Regions from separate parts of the Paenibacillus sp. B2(2019) genome, predicted to be linked through region 2. Evidence: predicted binding sites of a transcription regulator. Region 2 holds the regulator's gene; each other region holds the start of a gene.
The links. Region 2 encodes LexA, which represses DNA repair genes until DNA is damaged. Its sites were predicted from a motif close to CGAACATATGTTCG; they were not measured.
Positions count from the first base shown of each region.

Region 1: a site for LexA is predicted at 2,077-2,090, ahead of recA (recombinase RecA). Genes of this name have one in related genera too.
Region 3: a site for LexA is predicted at 4,177-4,190, ahead of PAENI_RS01260 (YhjD family protein). Genes of this name have one in related genera too.
Region 4: a site for LexA is predicted at 2,573-2,586, ahead of PAENI_RS21425 (ImmA/IrrE family metallo-endopeptidase). Genes of this name have one in related genera too.

Region 1 is NZ_VTZR01000019.1:171,122-177,038, forward strand. Features, by position in the region: gene PAENI_RS17065 (regulatory protein RecX) at 43-774, opposite strand; gene recA (recombinase RecA) at 940-2,007, opposite strand; gene PAENI_RS17075 (competence/damage-inducible protein A) at 2,307-3,593, opposite strand; gene pgsA (CDP-diacylglycerol--glycerol-3-phosphate 3-phosphatidyltransferase) at 3,703-4,290, opposite strand; gene PAENI_RS17085 (YajQ family cyclic di-GMP-binding protein) at 4,444-4,935, opposite strand; gene PAENI_RS31875 (hypothetical protein) at 5,137-5,298, opposite strand; gene PAENI_RS17090 (helix-turn-helix domain-containing protein) at 5,378-5,917, opposite strand, start outside.
Region 2 is NZ_VTZR01000025.1:289,097-295,013, reverse strand. Features, by position in the region: gene metH (methionine synthase) at 1-466, opposite strand, end outside; gene PAENI_RS26505 (FixH family protein) at 641-1,072, opposite strand; gene PAENI_RS26500 (HAD family hydrolase) at 1,336-2,121, opposite strand; gene PAENI_RS26495 (hypothetical protein) at 2,155-2,682, opposite strand; gene PAENI_RS26490 (DUF896 domain-containing protein) at 2,732-2,941, opposite strand; gene PAENI_RS26485 (LysM peptidoglycan-binding domain-containing protein) at 3,051-3,464, opposite strand; gene lexA (transcriptional repressor LexA) at 3,760-4,386, shown strand; gene PAENI_RS26475 (L,D-transpeptidase) at 4,659-4,997, shown strand; gene PAENI_RS26470 (hypothetical protein) at 5,147-5,527, shown strand; gene PAENI_RS26465 (hypothetical protein) at 5,762-5,917, shown strand, end outside.
Region 3 is NZ_VTZR01000002.1:199,366-205,282, forward strand. Features, by position in the region: gene PAENI_RS01235 (AAA family ATPase) at 1-1,029, shown strand, start outside; gene PAENI_RS01240 (YkvI family membrane protein) at 1,016-2,128, opposite strand; gene PAENI_RS01245 (xanthine phosphoribosyltransferase) at 2,303-2,875, shown strand; gene PAENI_RS01250 (hypothetical protein) at 2,977-3,294, shown strand; gene PAENI_RS01255 (hypothetical protein) at 3,412-3,630, shown strand; gene PAENI_RS01260 (YhjD family protein) at 3,705-4,151, opposite strand; tRNA gene PAENI_RS01265 (tRNA-Leu) at 4,339-4,422, shown strand; gene PAENI_RS01270 (hypothetical protein) at 4,505-5,035, opposite strand; gene PAENI_RS01275 (hypothetical protein) at 5,078-5,761, opposite strand; gene PAENI_RS01280 (ABC transporter ATP-binding protein) at 5,758-5,917, opposite strand, start outside.
Region 4 is NZ_VTZR01000024.1:14,453-20,369, forward strand. Features, by position in the region: gene PAENI_RS21410 (hypothetical protein) at 1-354, opposite strand, end outside; gene PAENI_RS21415 (RNA polymerase sigma factor) at 351-845, opposite strand; gene PAENI_RS21420 (DUF3139 domain-containing protein) at 1,022-1,354, opposite strand; gene PAENI_RS31930 (hypothetical protein) at 1,463-1,636, shown strand; gene PAENI_RS31935 (hypothetical protein) at 1,763-1,924, opposite strand; gene PAENI_RS21425 (ImmA/IrrE family metallo-endopeptidase) at 2,001-2,543, opposite strand; gene PAENI_RS21430 (YjfB family protein) at 2,684-2,860, opposite strand; gene PAENI_RS31940 (hypothetical protein) at 3,010-3,156, shown strand; gene PAENI_RS21435 (NucA/NucB deoxyribonuclease domain-containing protein) at 3,235-3,666, opposite strand; gene PAENI_RS21440 (cytidine deaminase) at 3,774-4,190, shown strand; gene PAENI_RS21445 (glycosyl hydrolase) at 4,364-5,839, shown strand.

The sequences.
Region 1 (5,917 bases), on a different contig from region 2:
AGAGAGTCGATATACGCATTAATGTCAAGAGAATCAGTGAGTCTAGTAAAATTCCTCATCTTCACCCTCATAATTGTCTTCCTCAAGTAAAGTATTGATCACTTGTCGCACCATATCACCCGAGAATCCACGCCGCATTAAGAAGGCTCCAGTCTTTCTACGCTTATCTGCGGCTTCACCACGAATAAGATTCCATTTCTTACGACCAATCTGAAGTGCACTCTCTAGTTCTTGTTCAGGACTGACATTCTCCAGTGCTTCCGAGATCAAGGTTTTGTCGATTCCTTTCTCACGTAGCTCTTGGCGAATCCACATTTTCCCTTTTCGCTGGTTCGTAATGCGTTGCTCCGCCCATTGCTTTGCATACAAGGGGTCATCAAGAAATCTTTCCTGCTGTAGCCGTTGCACCACTTCCGCAATAATAGTCTCCCCTATTTCCTTCTGCCGTAAACGGCGAGTCATTTCCATAGCGGTACGTGGCTTACGTTCTAGATAACGAAGTCCTTCTACATAAGCTCGTTGTCGCTCATCAGCAACAACAATTTCCTCCAAATCGGCTTTCATAAAAGAATTTCCAGTAATCATCCGATATTTAATCATGACGTCTTCGTGTACAGTCATGTTATAGGCTCCGAAATGTATGATGTAGCGGTGGTCCGACTTCTTCTGACGTTCTACCTTAGTAATTTCTAAAAGTTCTCCATCAGGAAAATCAGATAGGACCTGTACGTCCTGCTCATCCGATTCAAAATCCATATCCAGCTGTATTACCATAGTCGCTTGTCACCTCATAGCAATAAAATATCCCCACAAAGTGCGGCTTAACTTCGGTGCGTACTCAGGTACTTTGGGGGGACCCCAAATATATATGTTCTTACACTGTTAAGAAAAGACACCCTGCAACAATGAATCACAGGGCGTCCTATTCCTTAGTAAATTCTATTGTTCGATTTCGAGAAGTAGCTTTTCTTCTTCCTCTTGCTCTGCAATGATTTCCGCTTCATTTGGTGCAGCAACAATAGTGGACAGGTTACTTGCTTCACGGATCTTGTTCTCAATGATGAGTGCAATATCTTGATGTTCTTTCAAGAACTGTTTGGCATTCTCACGTCCTTGGCCGAGACGCTCACCCTCATAGGAATACCATGCACCACTCTTATTCACGATGTCCATTTCAGTACCGATGTCTACAAGACTTCCTTCTCTGGAAATCCCTTCACCATACATGATATCAACATCAGCTTGTTTAAATGGAGGTGCTACCTTATTCTTCACAATCTTGATCTTGGTGCGGTTACCTACAACGTCGTTACCCATCTTAATACTTTCGACACGACGAACATCCAACCGTACGGAAGAGTAGAATTTCAACGCCCGACCACCCGGGGTTGTCTCAGGGTTACCGAACATAACACCAATTTTCTCACGAAGCTGGTTAATAAAGATAGCAATTGTATTCGATTTACTAATGGCACCAGATAGCTTCCGAAGCGCTTGAGACATCAAACGAGCCTGTAGGCCGACGTGAGAATCACCCATATCGCCTTCGATTTCCGCTTTAGGAACCAACGCAGCTACGGAGTCAACGACAATAATGTCTACTGCACCACTACGGACAAGTGCTTCAGCAATCTCAAGTGCCTGTTCACCCGTATCTGGCTGAGATAGCAACAATTCATCAATGTTTACGCCCAAGTTACGTGCATACTTCGGATCGAGCGCATGCTCAGCATCGATAAATGCAGCTTGTCCTCCTTGTTTTTGCACTTCTGCAATAGCATGAAGAGCAACAGTCGTTTTACCGGAGGATTCAGGTCCGTATACTTCAATAATACGACCCTTTGGAAGTCCGCCTATACCTAACGCAATATCAAGTGCCAAAGATCCGCTAGGTACAACTTCCACTTGCATATGAGTGGATTCTCCCAGTTTCATGATCGAACCTTTACCAAATTGTTTTTCTATTTGACGAAGCGCCATATCAAGCGCTGCACGACGATCTGACAATCAGACCACTTCCTTCACTGTTTATAATAATATAATAACGTGTTTTTGAGGTCTTGCCAAGCTTTTTTTCGAACATACATTCGTTTTTTTTGTCTCAAGCGTTAATTATCCCTTTTATTGTAAGCCTCCCTCCGGACATAGAAGTTAACTGATTTCTCTACTTCACCGGACATCAACGACTTATGATCAAAATCAAAACAGCGATCAAAATCTCCGCAGATATACAAAAAACCGCAGCAAAGAAATCTCAGTGCCACGGTTCTTCCGTATGTCTCAATTATAACTGGGCTAATCTCCCATTACAAGTCTGAGCCTTCAAGAGGTGTCTCCACCTTCCGTTCCTCAAGTCTGCGCCATAGACGATACAACAGAGCTTTAACAGTACGCAGTCGTATATTTTCACGTGTACCTTTAAGATTAAGCTCATACACCTCTGTCTTACGCCCGCGTTCAGCTAAACCAATAAATACAAGTCCGACTGGCTTACGTTCAGAATAGCCTGGTCCTGCTACACCAGTTACAGATAAACCGAAATCACTATCTGCGATCATTCTCACCTGATCAGCTAACACCTCGGCAACTTCACGACTAACTGCCCCTGGAGCATCTGGCCCCTCCAAATAAGCACTTGGCACATTCAGAAGTTTTTTCTTCAGGTCGTTGGAATAACAGACGATTCCTCCCGCAAACATCGAAGCACTGCCTGGAATGTTAGTTATACTCTCCATCAGCAAGCCTCCAGTGCAACTCTCTGCCGCACTTAAAGTCAGACCTGCATCCGCCATCCAATCCACAATCAATTGCTCCAGTGGCACGTCAATATTTGCATATAAATGTTCTGGCAAAATCTCTTTGATCTGTTTCTCCAGAATCTCCAGCTTCTTGTAAGCTTCATGCTCGGAAGGCGCCTTTGTCGAAATACGAACGGTTACCTCTCCCTCTTTAGCGTAAGGAGCTATGGTTGGGTCTGTCTGGCTGTGAATAAGATCAATGAGCTTATCCTCAAGCAGTGATTCTCCGATACCGGCAAATTTAAGCATTTTAGAATAAAGTGGCATTTCTGTCGTTAGAGCGTGCTGCTGGAGCCACGGTACAGCTTTATCTACGAACATCGGCTTCATCTCGCGAGGCGGACCAGGAAGCACAATATAATATTTCTTTTCATGCTCAAAAGCAATGCCAACAGCAAGACCAATCTCATTTGGCAACGGTGTAGTTCCTTCAATTATAAGTGCCTGTTTACGATTATTCTCCGTCATTACAATCTTTCGATCATCAAAGAAACGTTGTACATGATCCATTGCCAAGCGATCTATATGAAGTGTGCGACCTAAGGAAGCAGCCAGCGCGTCTTTCGTTAGATCATCTTCTGTAGGACCAATACCACCGGTAAATATGATAACATCCGCTCTGCTTTGAGCGATCTCAATGGCTTGCTGCAAGCGACTGCTGTTATCCCCAACTACGGTTTGAAAATATACATCAATCCCAATAGCAGCTAGCTCAATAGACAAAAACTGGGCATTACTATTTACGATTTGACCGAGCAAAAGCTCCGTGCCTACTGCAATAATCTCCGCTTTCATACCTGGCTTTCGCCTCCTCGTTATAATGTAGATACACTGCTTTTAGGGTTTAAAAAAGGTAATAGGTGCTTTACCTATTACCTCTCCTATATGTAGCTGCCTAAAATGCTTAAGCATTATGCAGCTGTAATAGATCCTTATTCTTCACAAAATAATCAATTCCAGAGTAAATAGTGATCAAGGCTGCAGCCCAGATGGCAATATCATCTACAGGAATGCTGACGAATTGAAATGGGAAATTATTTAACAACAGCAGTGAGATCGCTACAATTTGTACAACCGTCTTTATCTTACCCCATTTGCTGGCGGCAACCACTTTTCCCTCTAACAATGCTATCTGGCGAAGCCCGGTTACTGCGAACTCACGACTAATGATAACAATTGCGATCCATGAATCACATCTGCCCAATTCCACAAGTGAAATCAGAACTGCAGAAACTAACAGCTTGTCCGCTAACGGATCAAGGAGCTTACCGAGATTGGTGACCATATTATATTTCCTTGCTATGTAGCCATCTATTCCATCTGTGCTCGCTGCAAGCAAAAAGATTACAGCTGCCACCAAATGATTAACAGATAGCTGAAAAGAGCCCCAATGTATCGGTTCTGGATAAAAACTGAAATCCACCAGTAAGAAAAACATCATAATCGGGATCAGGCAAATACGTGCTAGCGTGATGCGGTTGGGCAAATTCACTGAAGTTCCTCCCCTAAATCGTTCATACAAATTGCCTGAGTCAGGCTCATCTATTTCTACTTAAGCAAGTATATTATAGCTATAAATAGGTGTCAAAAAAAATACAAAGCACCCCGCATAATGGCGCTGATAAGCACTGCGGGGTACAAAATGCTATTTTAAGTTGTTGAACTGCAGGTCCAGCGGCAAATCAGCTTTACGCAAAATCTGGATAATTTGTTGTAAATCATCGCGACTCTTACCAGTTACGCGGATCTGATCTCCTTGAATCTGGCTTTTCACCTTTAATTTCGAATCACGAATCAGGATGTTAATTTTTTTTGCGTTCTCCTGATCAATCCCTTGCTTAAGACCTAAACGCTGACGAACACTACCCAGAGAAGCGGGCTCCACTTTGCCGAAATCCAAGTTTTTCAGCGTGATACCTCTCTTCACCATCTTCGATTGTAAAATATCAATAACAGCGTTTAACTTATATTCGTCCTCAGAGGCGATAATAAGTGCGTCTTTCTCCAGCTTCAGACTACTCTTGCTGTTCTTAAAGTCAAAGCGGTTGTCAATTTCTTTCTCTGTTTGGTGGATCGCATTGGTTAATTCCTGCATATCCATTTTAGATACGATATCAAATGAACTTTCTGAACTCATAACTACACGTCCTTTGTACTTTTTAGTCTGCTACTATTATAAAAGAATGATACCCTTAAGTCTAATATTGGATAATATGTACCTCACCCGACACAGAAAACAGCCCCACATAGTGGAGCTTTTCCTTCGAAATGAGTTGTGTTTCAGGTAGAAATACGTCTCCAAAGGAAAATATCCTCGGAGACGCACATTCTAAATTCTCTATCTGCTTCGAAGCGGGCTTCGAAACATATCCAGAATTCCAAGCACGATATGTGCAAGACCGAACCCGAGAATTCCATAACCCCAAGCACTTGGTGTCATATAGTATCCGATAAGACTGACAATAACCCCAAGTCCAGCTACAACCCAGCTAACAATCATGAATGTACACCCCACTTTGGCTAAGAACTAGAAACAGTCTTATGTTCCCCGCAAAGCCAAAGTCTATGCATCATTTTTCTTATTGGCCTGTTTCATTAGTCTGGTCAGTAGTATCGGTGGTACCTTCATTCTGGGTCGTTTCACTTCCAGTACCATCATCCAGATTAAGTAGCAGACGAGATGAGGTCTTTTCATCCGTAATCACTTGTCCATTGACAGTAATCTCAGTAGCTGGTGAATAACCAGATTTAATATACATTCCTTCACTTCCAAGTACAAAGCTCATACGATCTCCTGCCGCTGTGTTACCAAATGAGAGCTTTTCACCTTTAGAGTTCTCACCTTTATACACCTCAAGCCAGCTTACCCCAGTAGCAGAAATCTCAACCTTCACTTCACTTCCAGCCGGAGCTGAAACCTTGAATTTTGTTGTTTTTCCTGCTTTCCCATCCGGTGTAACTGTAATGGATTGCGGGGAAGGCGTAGGTGTTGGTAATGGCGTTGGCTCTGCAGTAGGTTCAGTTGTTGCTTCTGTTCCTGCCGAAGAAGTTGGCGCCACAACTCCACCTCCTGAAGCCGGTGGAGATGTTTGAGCAGTCGTAGGATCCTGCTGTTCATT
Region 2 (5,917 bases):
CTATACTTCCAGCCTTCACGTTCAGAGTATCCTGAGAGGTCTCTAGCAATAACGCATCTACTTGACCATCAATCAATGCCACTGCCTGTTCCTCGTAGCTATCAACGAGCTCTTGGAAAGTCACGCCTCCCGTAACAGAGAGTGTCTTTGTTGTAGGACCCATCGCACCTACAACATAGCGGGGACGATCTGGTGTATCATATTTATCAACGGCATTACGGGCTAGCTTTGCTGCAACCAGATTAATTTCACGAGCCCGTTGCGGAATATCATATTCAGCAAGTACAACAGACGTTGCACCAAATGTATTTGTTTCAATGAGATCAGCACCTGCTTCAAGATACTGCTCATGAATCGTCTGAATTACTTCTGGACGAGTTAATACTAGCATTTCATTACAGCCGTCCAATTCTTCCCCACCAAAATCCTCACCTGTCAGAGGCACCTGTTGGATCATTGTGCCCATTGCACCATCTAGAATTAATATTCTTTGTTGTAAGCTTTCCTCAAGTGTATATTTAGCCAACGTATAGTCCCCCCAGTAAAACATTAGAGTAAGTTTAGCAGAATAAAGGAATTTCGAAAAGCCTTCCTTTCCACTCTGCATTATCTGTAATCAACGGAATTGCTATTCTTTTAATTATGGTTTTACAGAGAGTTCTTTATTAGGCATAGAATGCTGAGTTCTAGCAGTTACGTGTGATGTAACAATATATTGTCCTTCTTTCGTTAGTGTTCCCTCTGCTTGATAGATTCCATCACTGACTAGCTTCCCTTTAAATTCAATTTTCTGTTCACTATCATCTTTACTCACAATTTCGAACAGAACTTCTTTCGCATCATCTACTGCCAAGTTGTCTTGCGTCACCACTGCTTCAAAGGTCACCTTCTGATTTACAACAACCTCTTCAGGATTCAAATGTAACTCGACCTTGATAGGTTCCATAGACATGTCCATGTTCATGTTCATATTATGTACGCCAGAATGTTTAGTTTGGTCTGATGAACATCCTCCCAATACTAAAAGTGTTGCACCTAATAATAAAGGAACTATTGTTTTTGAAATCTTCATTTAGATTCCTCCCAGTCGAATTGATTACTAAGAATCTACCAATTCATGTTATACATTCTCCATCTATTATACACATTATTATTGGTTTTTCAGTATTTCGCATCAATTCAGCTAAACTCTTGTGACTTAAATCATATACTAGTAAATCTCATCTAACATACTAAATATGATGTAGATATAAAAAAGACAGCAAGTCTCCTAGTAACCTAGGAACTCACTGCCTTCTTAAAGCTTAAATGAATGAAAGCCTCTTCTACTCAATTTTATAAAGATTGGACTAATGAAAGAAGCTCTCCAAGATGTTTGATTTCATAATCCGGCTGAATTTCCGGATCTGGCTGTTTGCCTTTTCTGTTAATCCAAACTGTAGTCAAACCTGTTGCCAGCCCACCACGAATATCCGTTGTAAGCTTATCTCCGACCATAACTCCTTGCTCAGGTGCAATATCTAAAAGTTCTAGGGCATGCAGAAAAATTTCCTTATCCGGCTTTCCTTTGCCGAAGCTTCCAGAAATCACGATGTGATCAAAGAAAGGAACGATTTCAGGTACGCCATCTAGTTTCTCTTGTTGCAATGCAGGGCATCCATTAGTCAGAAGCAATAGCTTCACTTTCCCCTTCAGTTCTTCAAGCACCTGAATCGTTTCTTCATAGATGTAAGGTCGATTTCTACGCTCTGCTGCGAATTTGGTTGCTAATGTCTCAGCAAGAGCTTCGTCCTCTACACCAAGTGCTGCAAGACCGCGACGCCATGCCTCTTTACGATATCCCGGTGCAAGCTGCTCCAATTGACGGAATTCCGGCTGTTCACCTGCAGTAAAGTTCCCCCAAAGTGCTTCAAACGGATTAATCCCAATCATCTTTGTAAACGGGTTCGTTTCGTAGGATTCATATAGTCCAATGGCTTCTTTACGCACCGCAAGTTCCAGTTCTTGTGGATCAATCGTATCCCCAGCGGCTTCACATGCAGAACGAAATGCTTCATTAACGCTCCGATCATCCCAGAGCAGTGTATCATCAAGGTCAAATAGTACGGCGGAAATTGGCATTACAGGTCTCCCTCTCCCATGGCTGGTTAATTTCTATTCGTGAACTACTTCAATTTGGTGAGCTTTTGCGAATGCTTCCAGTCGAGTCCCCATTGCATTGGTATCATAACGATTCATAAGTCTGGTAAAAATCCATTTCGTGCGTTTGCCTTTATGCTTAATTACAACAGCTCCACGCGAAAGGATGATTTTCTCAATATCAGAAGCTGGCAGATAACGTTCGCGGTTGAATTTTATAGTAGATAGTCTAGCATTCTCTACCTTCAAGTACGGACGTCGGAAGAACAGAAGTGCCGCTAGTAAGTAGTACAAAACGACTCCTAACCAGTTCATTAGCATACCATTACCTTTGGCCTGGTCCACTGAACCAACCATCCAAAACATAGTACCAAGCACTAATAACACTACTGGAAATGCAATGTTACGGCCTTTAAAGGTTTCACTGTTCTTACCAGGAGATTTAGATTTAGATGCGTAAATCGTTTCCTTCCCCTGTTTCTTTCTTTGCTTATTAATTTGCTGCGTGTTGCGTTGAACCATTCTTTCCCAAGAACGGGCCATATGCGTTCCCCCTAGTCATCCAGTAATATCTATGAAAAGGAACAGGGTGTTAATGCTTACGCCCCTTGTTACCTTGTTCATGCTCATCATTATCGACCAATTCAATCGTATTCAATTGTGCTCGGAAGTTATTGCGAATATTCCCCAAATAAATTTCACGAAGCTTGGCGCGTTCCGCCGTTTCCTCTTGATTAAGGCCTACGCTCTTCTGTTTGCGTGCCAATTCGTTAATACGCGCGACCAACTCATCAATATTCAAAACTTTCCCTCCCCTTATAAATTAATTCTAACTCTGCCATGAGAAAAAGAGCTTGTCAAGGTTTACTCCCTGCAAGCTCTTCATGTCCTCTTATTATGTTCTTAGAATATTAATATATAGGTAAAGTGAGAATATCTCCAGCATTAATCTGACTACCTTTAATGCCATTGGATTTTTTAATTCCTTCTATATATACAGCCGTTTTCATATCAGAAGGTTTATTCTCAAGAGCAATACTCCAAAGTGTATCTCCACGTTCAACCACTACGCGCTTCTCATCCTTCATTAAAGTAGTAGATCCTGCAAATACATTACCTACTACTGTAAGTCCTGATAGTACGAGCACGATGATCAATGTCAGTTTAATAACAAAATCTCTACGGAACAAACGCATCAAGCCTTCAAGCAAAAACTCTGTAATCTCTTTAATCTGAGCTGAATAACGGGTAATAGGATTATGTCCTAAAGATTCAACCACTGGGGCTTTATCGTAGATGCTACGGTATGTACTGTATTTTAACATGAATATCATCCTCCAAACACTTGTTCTTACTTTTGAAATTATAATAACACGAACATGTGTTTTGTTCAATACTATTTTAGAACAATTGTTCTCTTTTTTTCAGAGGTTACTATTTACCATATTCTTCATATAAAGAATCACTCTTATCGTTTAGATGAAGGAAACGCAATCAATACAAGACTACCATTTATTAACTCTTTCGAATTAATATTTATAATAGTTAGAACTTATGTTTGTGCGAACGGTAGTTCTATGTTATAATTTTCCCAAACATTACTATATGGGGTTGATTCCAATGTCAAAGATTTCAAGTCGCCAGCTGGCGATCCTGGAATTTATACGTAGCGAAGTCCGCAGCAAGGGTTATCCTCCTTCCGTCCGGGAGATTGGAGAAGCTGTTGGTCTTGCTTCCAGCTCCACAGTTCACGGTCATTTGGATCGGCTAGAGAAGAAGGGACTTATCCGTCGAGATCCAACGAAGCCTCGTGCGATAGAATTGCTTGGCCAAGAGGATTCCGAGAATGTCCATCATTTCGCGCAAACCGTCGCTCGCATTCCTGTCGTAGGTAAGGTTACCGCCGGGGTTCCTATCACTGCTACTGAGAATATTGAAGACTACTTCCCGCTTCCAACTCACTATGTTGGAGATAACAAAGTATTTATGTTATCGGTTCAAGGTGACAGTATGGTCGAAGCTGGGATTATGAATGGCGACTATGTTATTGTTCGTCAACAACAAACGGCTGATAACGGAGATATCGTTGTAGCTATGACCGAAGAAGATGAAGCAACCGTTAAGACTTTTTATAAAGAACGTGATCATATACGTCTTCAGCCGGAGAATCCGGCGTACGAGCCTCTTCGCCTTAATCGCGTAACCATTCTCGGCAGAGTTATCGGATTATTTCGAGATATCCACTAAGTATGCACTCCTACCATGCGAAAACGGATACCGCCCTTTAAAGGACGGTATCCGTTTCTACGAGAAGTATAAGGATAGGGTATATCGTAAAAATAAAACTTTCTTTTATTTTTTAAAAAGCTGTTCTGCAAATGCAGAACAGCTTTTTAACTGTTATCAAACCCTATTTATCAATCATAGAACATTTGTTCCCATAAGCTAAAATGACCATTTTTAATGAATAACCGTTTAGGCATCCTGCTCATATCTTAATTAGAAAGGAGTGTTGCACAATGCCAAATTACCGGATTATAGTTGATCTGACGCAGCGTATGCTTTATCTTCTTGATAACGACATTGTGATCAGGGGCTTCCCAGTCGGAATCGGTAAAATGTTAACTCAATCACCACTCGGTGAATTCACAATCATCAACAAACAACCCGATCCAGGTGGTCCATTTGGGGTCTTTTGGATGGGGCTATCTAAGCCTCACTATGGGATACATGGAAATAATGATCCCTCATCCATAGGGCACGAAGTATCCCACGGTTGTATTCGTATGTACAATGAAGATGTGTTAGCACTAGCTGCGATTGTACCGATTGGAACACGAGTAACGATCAGGAATTAAATCTATCTCTATAGATAAACACGCCTCACTCATGGTTCACTGGAGGGGGCGTGTTTGTATTTATGTATTTTTGATGACCTAATAGGAATTATGTGGTTATATGTCGAATAATGTTAACAGGATTTCAAATTGAAAGGAAGTGTCTCGTTTTGAACAACTCAAAAATTAGAACCCTCGTCGATTTTAAAGTCGATGCACTTGTTAAACTCTCTGGCTTATTGTTAAATAACGATCAAGCGAGTGGAAAAAAAGTAAATTTACTCACCTCATTCGGCAGTATTCAAGGGACCATCTCCCCTTCCACCTCCAATAAAGAGGATGTTTTTGACTTAAAATCTCTAATGGATGATGTCATTGTAGATGAATACATATCTTATTTAGGTGCGGAACATCCCGATAAAAATTTCAGCTATAACTTTGTAGTCCTTAATGATGTTTCTGTAAGACCCTATACTCACTATGAATCTCCGATCGAATACAAACAGCTAATTGTTTATACTGATCAAATCACAGCCTTCAATTTCTTATGATTTTGACATATTTATTTTAAATGCTCTCAACAAAGCACTCCAGCAGTTGCCCCAATTTTGCACTCAGCTTGCAAAATCGGCAGATCTCTGGGTGCTTTCTCTTTTTCTAATCAGTAGTCGTTTCCTAAATTCCCACGATTTTCGCTCTTAACAGATACTAGTAGAGAGAATTCAGGCATATCTTTCAATAAGCAATAAATCTTGCTCTACTGAGATCATTGGAGGTGTGATTACATGCTGATTTTCTTGATGTATATGTTTGCCATTGTAGGAGGAGTCTTAATTCTAAGTGCCGTTATTATAGAATTAAAAAAACTATCTACTTCTTCTGAACTTTCTAAGCTGTTAAACGCAACCTCATCTTTTAATATTATATTCACCAAAACATTC
Region 3 (5,917 bases), on a different contig from region 2:
AGCTTTGATATGGATCCGCACGATGGACAGCGACGATCTGCACTAACTTTACTAAGCTGGCTGGAACTTCGAAAAAGAGCTTGGGATGAACTGAAAAAGGACCTGGTTCGCCGGGAAGGCATTCAGTCACGGTTACAAGAGCTTCTGGAAGAGCTTAAGGAGAGCCATAGGGTATTAAGTGAGTTAAGAGAACAGCGTGAACACCTGTTGCACGAAGGCGGAGCAACAGGCGGGGAGGATTTCTTAAGGAGATCGGCTGCTGTACAGCGGCGTAGTGAGCTGAATAAATCCATTCGCCAGTGGGAGCTAGCCATGTTTGGAGGCTGGGAGGATGAGCGAGTTAACGCCTTGCAGTTATTATTAGATCATCATGATGCTTCAGCACTCCAGAAGGAACGTACGGCAGCTGAAGAGCTAGCTGAACGGGAAGAAGAACTGTGGAACACCCTGCTGGAGCAACGAGGGAAGCTGCTTCAGGAAAGGGAGTATTTGAAAGAGCGTTGTATGGAGGACTCTGTTATTCAGCAATTGGAAGAGCAGAGAGCTGCTCTGCGAATCGTGGCTGATAAGTATGCGGTAGCAGCATTAACTGCTGAATTAATCGGAAGAACCCGCCGTATTTATGAACAGGAGAAGCAACCGCAGGTACTTTTGCTTGCATCTGACTATTTCTCCAAGCTGACCGAAGGGGAATACAAAAGAGTAGTTATGACTCTAGGTCATAAAGAACTAAAAGCGGAACACAAATATGCTGGACTGCTGGACAGCGGTCTGCTCAGCCGTGGGACGGCAGAACAGTTGTACCTTTCCATCCGCTTGGCACTTGCAGAGACGATGTCTCGGCAAGTATCGTTACCACTACTATTCGATGATCTATTCGTCAATTTTGACGAGGCTCGTCTTCATGCTGCGCTTTCACTGCTTGGTGAACTGTCGGTCTCCCGCCAGATTGTGATGATGACCTGTCACAAGCATGTGGCGGAAGCGGCAGCACGAATCATTCCAACAGCAGCAGTTATTTCCGTGTAACTGGTTTTATGGATACAAGGCTGTTCCCTTTTCCACTCGAACCCGATGAAGAATCGCTACGTGGTGGAGTAGACCATGGCGTACGTAGTAGCATGACAGCCCAGACCATCGACAAAGCTCCGAAGATCGGGTAGAACACGGAGAGTAGAGAGCTAAAGCCAAATTGGCTCAGTAAATAACAGACCAACATCAGAATCGGCGTAATCAATGCGGGTTTAACTGGAATTCGTTGTTTAAGCTGCATGGTGACACCATAAATGTCGGCGACAAAAGTGCTAAAGATCTCCAAAAAGATCAGCAACAAATATATAGTTTGTACTACAGTACCCAACCGGATGGCGATGTTGCCCATAGGGATTTCAAATTGGAGAATATCAGGCATCTGGGAGCTCATCGCGAAATGTGCGGCGATCAACATAAAGCCGATTCCGGCACCACCAATAATACCGCCCCAGACAAGAGATTTTTCTTCATCCGTATGTCGAGCCATGGGAACTAATACGGCTTGAGCCATACCTAGATTGAAGGCGGTGTAGAGCAACGGCGACATCCAAGCGCCAAAGATTGTCCGATCCGTTTCTAGGAATAAGAACCGCTGAGCTCCTGGAATTTGAAAGGTATTAAAAATAATGATGAGTGACAGCGTAAGCATTAATGGGACGATCAGACTGTTCATTTGCAGAATACCGGAAATTCCCCGTTTAAGCAGAAAATAAGAACCCACCAGCGTGAGTATTAGCCCTGTTTGATAATGAAATCCAAGATGTTCTTGAAAAATAGCGCCCGCGCCTGCAAGCATAATACTGTTGACACCGATTAAGATGACCATCGTGAACAAACTGATGGTGCTTCCGACTTGGTCGCCGAAGAGGTGTCGGTTAAAGTCTTCATAAGACTCTGCTTCTATGCGCCGAGCGATGACCATCATTTTCGTACCCAGCCATATAAACAGTATAGTAGAGAGCAGGATGGTCAGGACTGCCCAGTGTCCGTAACGAGTGAAGAATTTTAATATTTCTTGTCCGGTGGCGAATCCGGCTCCTACAATGGTGCCAATGTAAGTGAATGCGATCTGTAATGTTCGGACATGTGATTTCATGGCTCCCCTCCTAATAGTTTTAAGAACAAAAGAAAAATCATAATGCGTGCTATGCAGGATTGCCTTGTGTACTCTATATAGTACAGGTTATGATGAGGATCAGTAGGACATGACTTCCGTGATTCATTTGTACGGAACGTCTGCGATTATAAAGGGTATTGGAGGTTCAAAGTCATGGAAGTGTTGAAACAGCGGATTTTGGAGGAAGGTGTCGTCGTTTCGGATGAAGTGCTGAAGCTTGATGCACTGTTGAATCATCAGGTAGATCCGCAGCTTACGATGGAAATGGGACGGGAGTTTGCCGGGAGGTTTGCGGACTGCGGAATTACACGTATTGTGACCGTGGAATCCTCGGGCATTGCCGTGGCATTTGCCACCGCATATGAGTTAAAGGTGCCGTTAGTTTTTGCACGTCGCAAAAAAACACTGTTAGCAGATCCGGACGCACTTTGTGAAAGAGTTCCTTCTTTTACGAAAGGTATTGTTACCGACATTATGTTGTCTCGCCAATTCATCTCTCCAGAGGATAAAATCCTCTTTATCGATGATATTATTGCTAATGGTGATGCAGCACGTGGATTGATTAAGATCATCGAGCGCTCTGGCGCTGAGCTGGTAGGTCTTGGCGTTGTAGTGGAAAAAAGCTTTCAGGCTGGAGCTCGGACGATCAAAGAACAAGGCATCCGACTGGAGTCACTCGTAAGAATTACTTCTCTTAGTGGAGGCACCATTGAATTTGGGGAATAACCCGTTTTTGAGATAAGAACAGGCCTATTTTTCAAACAACTGCTTTTCACCCTATAGATTTTCCTTTATAATAAAATCAGACATAGGGAGGAGGCGTCACAATGGGGAAAGAACCGGTGACTGAGCAATTTTTTATTGATAAATTAACCGAGGCCAAGGATCACTTCGAGCGTGCGCTGGATTGCAAACACACGGAATTCGACGATCTGTATCCCTATATGATTGAACATCCTCAGTTTTTTTGGTACAAACGCTATGTAGCTTGGTCAGAACTTCTGACAATCAAAGGTTTATGTGAGGAACTTTCCTTCCCTTGGAGGGAGAAATTCACAACAAACCAAGTGGAGTATCTGGAGCAACGTGTGATGTCCGCTAAAGTTCTTGATTTCTGGTTCGAGAAGAATGAAGCGCTGATATAAGAATGCTTTAGTAGACATGCAATTGGTCAATTACTTATACGAGACCCAGATGATTTTTCATTTGGGTCTTTTTTCTGGATGAAAATAGGATAAGCTATACAGAGGGAGGGATTCATGATGATTAGCGATGAACAATTAGATGCATACCGAATTTCCGGCGAGAAAATTCGTGTGGTGCGGGACGGCATAGAAAGTAATGATGTAAAAGGGATTGTTCTGGCTTGGGATGATTCGCAGGTGATGATACGTCGTCAGAATAGACGAGTAGTAAAGCTGGATCGGAATTATTTATTCCAACCCTTCAGCGAACCAAGGAAAGAACCTGATAATATATAGTTTCCGCAGCAAAAACAGCTCCTTACCCAAATTGGGTGGGGAGCTGTTCTGCTTACATATATGCCTCTGACGGATTAAATACTTAAAGCTAGCTGGGAGTCACTTTCTTCTCTGGAGAGTATGGAGAGCTCTGTGGACAGTCCGAGATACGCACGCATTCGCAGCATCATCTCTCTACGGAATCCTGGCCATAATATATTCATCTCACCTTGATATCCTCTACAGGAGTACAAGGCCTCGACTCCTCGTTGATCTTGGCGAACGGTTGTGATCTTCAGATCATGTGAGCTCAATTCACGCGTAACCTCTTGAAGCATTAGTGAGGTCTTCTTAGTGGCACCAGACAAGAGCTCCATATAAAGCTGAGGGGTCTTAAATAGACCACTTTTGCTGATTACACGGCAGTCACGCTCGAAAACTTTATGAATAAACGTTAGCAGCAAATAGCTTCTGACAAGGGACAGTTCTTCTTTAGTAACATCTTCATCAACAATGGATGTCTTCAACTTCGTAGTCGCCATTATAAATCACCTCATTTATATTATGCGAACCTTTGTTCTCATTATACCTTATATTAGGAATTAAAAGCAATAATTATCCATAAAATAATGATCGATAAGAAAAGCTGGAAAATATATTGACGCTTTAATCTCAGCATGGTATGATCTATCTTGTGACCGCAAGTTTGGTATGTAGTCATTATGATGTGCGGTCGTGGCGGAATTGGCAGACGCGCACGGTTCAGGTCCGTGTGGTAGCAATATCGTGGAGGTTCGAGTCCTCTCGACCGCATCACAAGAAACTCCCTTGAGAAATCAAGGGAGTTTTTTTGTGTGAATATAATTAATCGAAGGTAACTTTAGCATACTCGTATCTAGATCGATAAATATCGAATTAACCCTAATAGAGCGAAGGCGAGCAAAACTGTTCCAGCACCAATGCCTGTAATTGCACTGTTTGCGACCTTAAGTTTTTTAGATATGAACAGTGATACGATAGAGATTGCAACCAGAAGTGCTGCTAAAAGGTATAAACTGAAATCGTTAAACACACTTTTTAAGCCAATAAAATGAATCCCTACTATAAAGGCAATCCAAGGAGCAACATAATCATTATACTTACATTTCATCAATATAGAAGCTCCAGCACCAGCCAACAATAATTCAATATAGACAGAAATTAGATAATTATCAAAAGAGGTCTTGTCATTTAATACGGAGGGAGCATCCCAGTTCGTCACACTTAAATAGACACCAATCAAGCAGACGAGAAGGGATACACCAGAAGCTATGCCAATATATTTTCGCCAGCTGGATCTGGGGTTTTCTTGTGCCCAACCAAACCAACTAAAACTAAACATACCGAATATAGAAGCATACATGGCGTAATCCCTCACATAATCCATACAATACCCCCTATAAATATTAACAATATTCCAGGCAGAGTCTTATACTGTAGACTTCCGAAGCATCCAGAACGATAAGAGTGCATACAAGACCGTCAAGGGCATACTCCACAAGGCAAGTTCAAATGCGGTATGGCTAGCCAACCAATTAAATACATCTACCCACCACTGATAATATGTCATTAACAATCCAGCGACACTGTACAGAATAAACATGACTGCCGCGAAAATGAATAGGCCGCTTCTACCAAATCTACGGAAGATGCTGGATATAACAAATCCCCAATAAAACATATGCAACAAGATCATGAAATAGATCCACAGCTGCTCTAGGACAGTACCATCATTCAAGTATGGTAGGTGAAAATAATGTAGCTGCACACCCCATCCAGATGTTAATTTGGTTTCCACAATAGATAGCAGGAACAGAAGAAGTGAGAAGCCGGCACTTGTTATAACGGCCATCAAGGATGTGCCGAAGAAATAATCTGTCCTCCGTAGGCTTAAGCCCAAGGCAAAGGGGAAAGTCTGTACTAAAATGATGATACCTATGACAAACATATAAATAAAGATTGAGACTAGGCCGCCGGTATACATTGGTTCTTGCAGGAAAAAAGCTATGACAAGATTAACCAAAAAGCTGGACAATAATATAATCCAAGGCATAAACAACCAAAACCATTTATCCTTGTAGTGCATTTTTAATATCCCTGTCATTTGGTTCATTGCACTGCAACTCCCTTCCCTTGGGATTTTCTGTTTGTAAGATGAACAACTAACTGTTGTAAAGATATCGGGGAGATCTCCAGACCAAGCATCTCAGCACGTGATAGATCTGTTGAGTTTAAGCCAATAACAGTGGCAGAAAGTAATCCGCCAAAG
Region 4 (5,917 bases), on a different contig from region 2:
TAGAGCGATCATATCTGCCATAACGCCAGATTTGGTATCTGGCAGTTCCAGCTTGGGGATAACAATGCTTCCGGACGCATTTGTGCCAGAATTGTCTGGTTGGCTTGGACCTGGAGTTACCTGAGCGATTTGCCCTTGAGTACTCTGGCCATTTAACTGCTGCCATATATTAGGTGCAGCTAAGCCGATCCCGGCGGCGAGGACGATACTTGCCGCGATATAAACCGTCTTGCGTGGACGTTTCCGTTCCTGCTGTTGCTCCAGTTTGTCGATCAATTCTTTTTTCATCTCTTCACCTGGTTTCATAGAATCCACCGCTTTCTTGTATAATGTTCGAAACTGATCTTCTTTCATTGTGATTCCACTCCTTCCAGCTCCAGTTTTAACAGTTGCCGTCCCCGCTGAAGTCTCATCTTCACGGCAGACTGACTAATCTGCAGAATCTTGCTGATTTCCTGGATGGGATAGTCCTCGTAATAATAAAGATGGATTACGGTTTTATACTTCATAGGCATCGCCATAACTAACTGCAGTAGAGCCAAATCCTCGGGGGTGTCTACCGCAATCGGCTCAGCATTTTCCAGCTTAACCTCGCGCTTGCGCCAGCCTCTGCCCAGTAATGTTTTACAATGATTGGTGATTACCCGGATCAGCCATGCTTTTTGATGTTCAGCGTCTTTGAACTTTGGTGCTTTTTCTATCAGTTTGATGAAGGTATCCTGAGTGGCCTCTTCGGCATCTTGGCGGCTGCCTAAATGGACCAAAGCAATCCGGAACAGCATATCTGCGTAGATTTCGTAACTCTTTATCACATGATTTCCCGGCCGGGTCATGGATCGTTGCATGATTCTATGCCCCCTTTACCTATAACACCATTTAGGACGGCATTTGGTCACATTATGTTCCTGAGAAAATTTGTTAGCGTCTAGATCAAGGGTTAGAATCTAAAAAAGGTGCGATTGCCCCAGCAGCCATATCATGACTGTTGAGACAATCGCACCTTTATAATAGAAGTTCCCCTTTACGGGAGGGTCTCCTCACTATGTTTATATGTATAGTTTGGATCAAACCTTTTTACAAGAGCCATGCTATATTGATAAATCCGATCCTTCTCTTTTCGATAAGAGTATCTTGCGTTAGGTTCATCTGCAAAAATCACCGTTGTACTTACGACGGGAGCCTTACTAATCTGGGTGTGTACTTTATAAAGATCTTCATTCTTATAATCTCTCGTAGCTACCAAATAATGAATCACTTCATTATCCATATGATTTCGGAAGGCCTGAAGCGCTAAAGAAGCGACTCCATATACAATAACGAAGGTAATAAGAATTATTTTTGTTCTTTTCTTCATTAATTCCCTCCATTTAGCTAAAATGTATATATTATAAGGTAATATATTGTGACTGGTATGTCATATCTATTGTATCTTGTAATTTACACATTAGAAGGGAGGAAGAAAATGATGCAACAAGAAGAAAAAATACAGGAGCTGGAGCGGCGAATTAAGGTATTAGAGAATCATACTAATCCGAAGCTACCAGGTCTGAGAATCTTATGGTTTATTATTTGGGGGTTCGTGGGCATATTCCTCATTCTAACTCTTATTGGTGTGATTCAGTTTGTATCCGCATAATTGAGAGCTTTACTATTACAAATAAGGCAGCAAATTTCCCGCCGATAGTTAAACCCGCGTAGGTAAAGAATTGCCTGGGTATACTATACTTGCTGCCTTTTTATTATGAACTTACACAAATCATCTTCAGTCGTCTTTGGGTTCTTGCAATAAAATGGAGAAGGTCCCCGTTTCATGATCCACTTCAATCGACTCGATCCCAACAAAATCCGGAATTTCGGGGTGTACTGCATCTACGTTATAATCTGGATGAGTCATCAATAATTCAATTACTTTAATGGCTTCCATATCGATCCCCCTTGCGAGAAATTCCACCATAATTAATGGTCCTTCATTGCGACTACCCTTATTATCACCGCAGTCATTATTGAATATGTGTTAATCGTTCTTCGTTTCTTCCCATCACGGCCAATAATTGCCCCTGAAAAACACGTCTTTGAATTTGATCAATCCGCTGTAAAGCCAGCTCGTTTGGCACTTGAAATTCTGCTGCAAGATAGCTGATTGCATCTTCCCGTTGCTCAGGCAATGTCATGCGGGAGATCATGGAGTAGGGCATAGCTGCATAAAGAATAAATCGCTCAGATTCATCCTCCTGTGCCCGCGTAAAATGTTCTGGCATCAATATTTGATCAGTACCATGGCGGAGCAGATGACAGAGCTCATGGAGAAACTCTAGCCGCTGCAGACTGGCTGGAAGCCGGTTGTCAATAAACATGGTGTACATCCCCGCTGATGCTTCGATGCTCTTGCTTCTTACATCCAAATAATGAACCCAAATATTAAGCCGTTCTGCAATATAAGCAATCGAAATTTGCGAAGGCTGAGTAAGGTTCAGACGCTTGTATAAATCTTCTGTCCACTTCTCCAGCGCAGTCATTTGATAATAGGATTTCATGTTATTCATATCATTCACCTCATTCAGAATCAGTTATAGGATCGTATGTTCGCATAAATGAGCAAAAGAAAAGCCCGAAGGCTATGTAAAGTAAAAAACATAAGGACACATAAGAACGAGTGTTCTCGTGTGTCCTTAGCATAAAGCAATTAAACACTAATATCAAGTGTTTTTCCTAAATTGGGAGCAACGCTTTTGCCCAGCATTTCCACCATCATTTGACTCTGGGTTTCAGCCTGATTTTTGGCAATACTCATGACCTGTATCCCCACATTTTGAGCCAGGGATGCTTGACTCATTGCCATTGATAATGCGGCTATATCCATATTGCACCTCCTTTGTGTATATCCTGTTTATCGACAGTGCCTACCTAATTCATTAGGTGAATAGCATTTGTTTGCCAGTTCGCCCAAACGGCTTATCTCCTTTTTACATATCTTGTGCTGTAGTCATTAATCATTAGGAGGAATTAATTATGGGAATGGAACATTGTGGTTGTAACGTAGGTCCTGTAGTAAGCCCAGTAAATGTAGGTCCGGTGTGTAGTCCTTTTACTTCAACAGGAGCTATTCTGGTACTCTTCATCTTGCTGGTTATCATCACTAAAGCTTGCTTATTCTAAGCTAGCTGATGCACATTGTAGCCCCATCCGGTATACCGGATGGGGCTATTCTTTTGAAGCACTGTTCACGTTAGCTTATTATTTGAACATAAATTCTACGCGGGTTCCATCCGCATAATCTTCTAACTGATTGCCAACCCAGCTTCCTGCACCGCGGTTATCTTTTGGGGTTATGTATTCAATGTCGGCCCCTTTGCCGCCTTCATTACACATGGCCATGGGCCATTCATCGCGGTCGTAGCCTTTTTTGGTGGGGATCCCTTTTAAGGATTCTTTGCGGTTGTCTTCAGCCTGCTCACGGTTAATCGTGCACGTCGCGGACTCCCCTTTGGCAATCGCGTCCTGAATGTGCTTAGCGGTCTCAGGATAACGATCTGATGGGAAGATCAGCTGAACAACTTCTGAATCGGATGTGGACGAGGGGGCTGCCGGATCTCCGTTCTGTTCATACCAGTAACCGCCAAAAGCAAGTAACACAACAATGATGAGACTGGTGAGTAATTTCTGTATTTTCAAATCTGCTCCTCCTTTTTTGGAACTTAAAATAGTATATCTTATATCATAATGCAGTGCGATTTAATATACTTAGGAAAAATAAGAGGAGGACGGAATTGGAAATGGAGTATTTGATTACGATTGAAGATCAGACACTTATTGCCTCTGCTGAAGATATTATTACTAGACGTTATGAATGGGAGAGACACCATGTAGGGGCGGCGCTCCGTACTAAGACGGGGGAAATCTTTACAGCGGTACATGTAGAAGCTAGCATGGGACGAATTACAGTCTGTGCAGAAGCGATGGTGATTGGAAAAGCGATATCCGAAGGCTACAAGGAATTTGATACGATTGTTGCGGTAAGGCATTCTGATCCGGACAGCGAGGAAAGAGAAATTAAAGTAGTTTCTCCCTGCGGGATGTGCCGTGAGTTAATTGCTGATTACGGGAAGGATTGCAAAGTTATTGTATCCGAGGACGGCCGGTTAGCTAAATATGATATTTCTGAATTACTACCGCTGAGATATACGAGGTAAATTGGAGATATAGTCAGGAGCCGCCGGGCTCCTTTTTTTATTGAGCCGTGAATTTATTCAGCAGTTCCTTACACTGTCCTAAATTAAATTACAACTTCATGTCCATTCGCTGAGTTCATGTCACTAGTATCCCCATACTATAACTTAAAAAAGTTAAAAGGATGTGAGAGTGGATGGAACAGCGCAATCTTCGAAATATGGTTGATTCGGCATCGAGGTTTGTGAGCGATGTTCAGTGGCAAATAGCATATCGTAAATTGCAAATGGCTCCGGCGGATTCGGAAACGGTACCTTCTGCTCAGAAATTGTTGAATACCCTTTATTTTCTGCAAGGAAAAGGATGGATTAGTGGACAACATGATTATTTGGAGAGCGCGGATGAGTTCAATGGGAAGCTGAAAAATACTAGCGGGCAATACGCCGCCCTTCACGGCTATGAGCTGGGGGCAATCAATAATCAGACGGCGGCACTAATAGACAATCAGCGGGATTGGGTCGTTAGCAGCGCTATTCGCTGGTATAAAGCCGGTGGAATCGTAACGATTAGCTATCACGCTCAGTTGCCAGGGACTGCGCCAGCTTGGGATAACGTATCTACGAGCATAAGCAACGCTGATTTTGACAAATATATAACCCCGGGTACCTCTCAGTACAACGCACTGATCGCTGATCTGGATAAGATAGCCCTTTCTTTAAAAAAACTAAATGATGCAGGTGTTCCTGTGCTCTGGCGGCCGTATCATGAAATGAATGGCGGATGGTTCTGGTGGGGGAAGAAGATCAACTACGTGGGACTGTGGAACCTTATGTTTGACCGTTTTACAAGCTATCATAAGCTGCATAATTTATTGTGGGTCTGGAGCCCAAACGCCAAAAATCAGTGGAGTGATGACCCTGCCGAATACTACCCAAGCGGTGACAAAGTAGATGTGCTGGCACTAGATATCTATGATGGGGATTTTAAGGGGAGTCACTATGATAGTCTATGGGATCTGGGTCGTGGAAAAGTGATCGCGATTGGAGAAAATGGAGAGCTACCGTCCCCTGCACTACTATCTAAATCACAGCCCAAATGGTCTTATCAGATGACCTGGGGCAAGCTTCTTTATGAGAAGAATACCGATGCGGTAATTAGAGCCTTTATGAATGACAGCTTTGTATTCACGCGGGAAGAGTATGCTGCTGAGGCGGCAATTGTAGCCGCTAAGGGAGACAGTGTGCTGCAGAGTGGACTATGGGGGCAATATTACAATAACATGACTCTTAGCGGCGCACCTGCGCTGACGCGAACCGATGCTAACATCCAATTTTCGTGGAAACAGGGTTCCCCTGATCCAGCCATTCGTGTCGACGCTTTCTCTGTACGGTGGAGTGGAAAACTGACTGCAGCCTATAGTGAAACCTATACCATTTACTCCTCCTCTGATGACGGGGTACGGGTGTGGATTGATGGAGGGCTGATCATTGATAGCTGGGTGAATCAGAGTGGACAGGAGCGAAAAGGCAGTGTAAATCTGATTGCAGGTAAGCTGCATGAAGTAAAGGTGGAGTACTATGAGAATGAGGGGGACGCGCGAATTGTATTGCAGTGGGAAAGTCCTAGCCAACTCAAAGGGATTATTCCAGCAGGAGCTTTTTATCTTCCATAAGACGATATCCGAACTGATTCGAGCATCGGAATATTAGCGAAAAAGCCCCGGATTTCGGGGCTTTTTTAATGTGAAAGG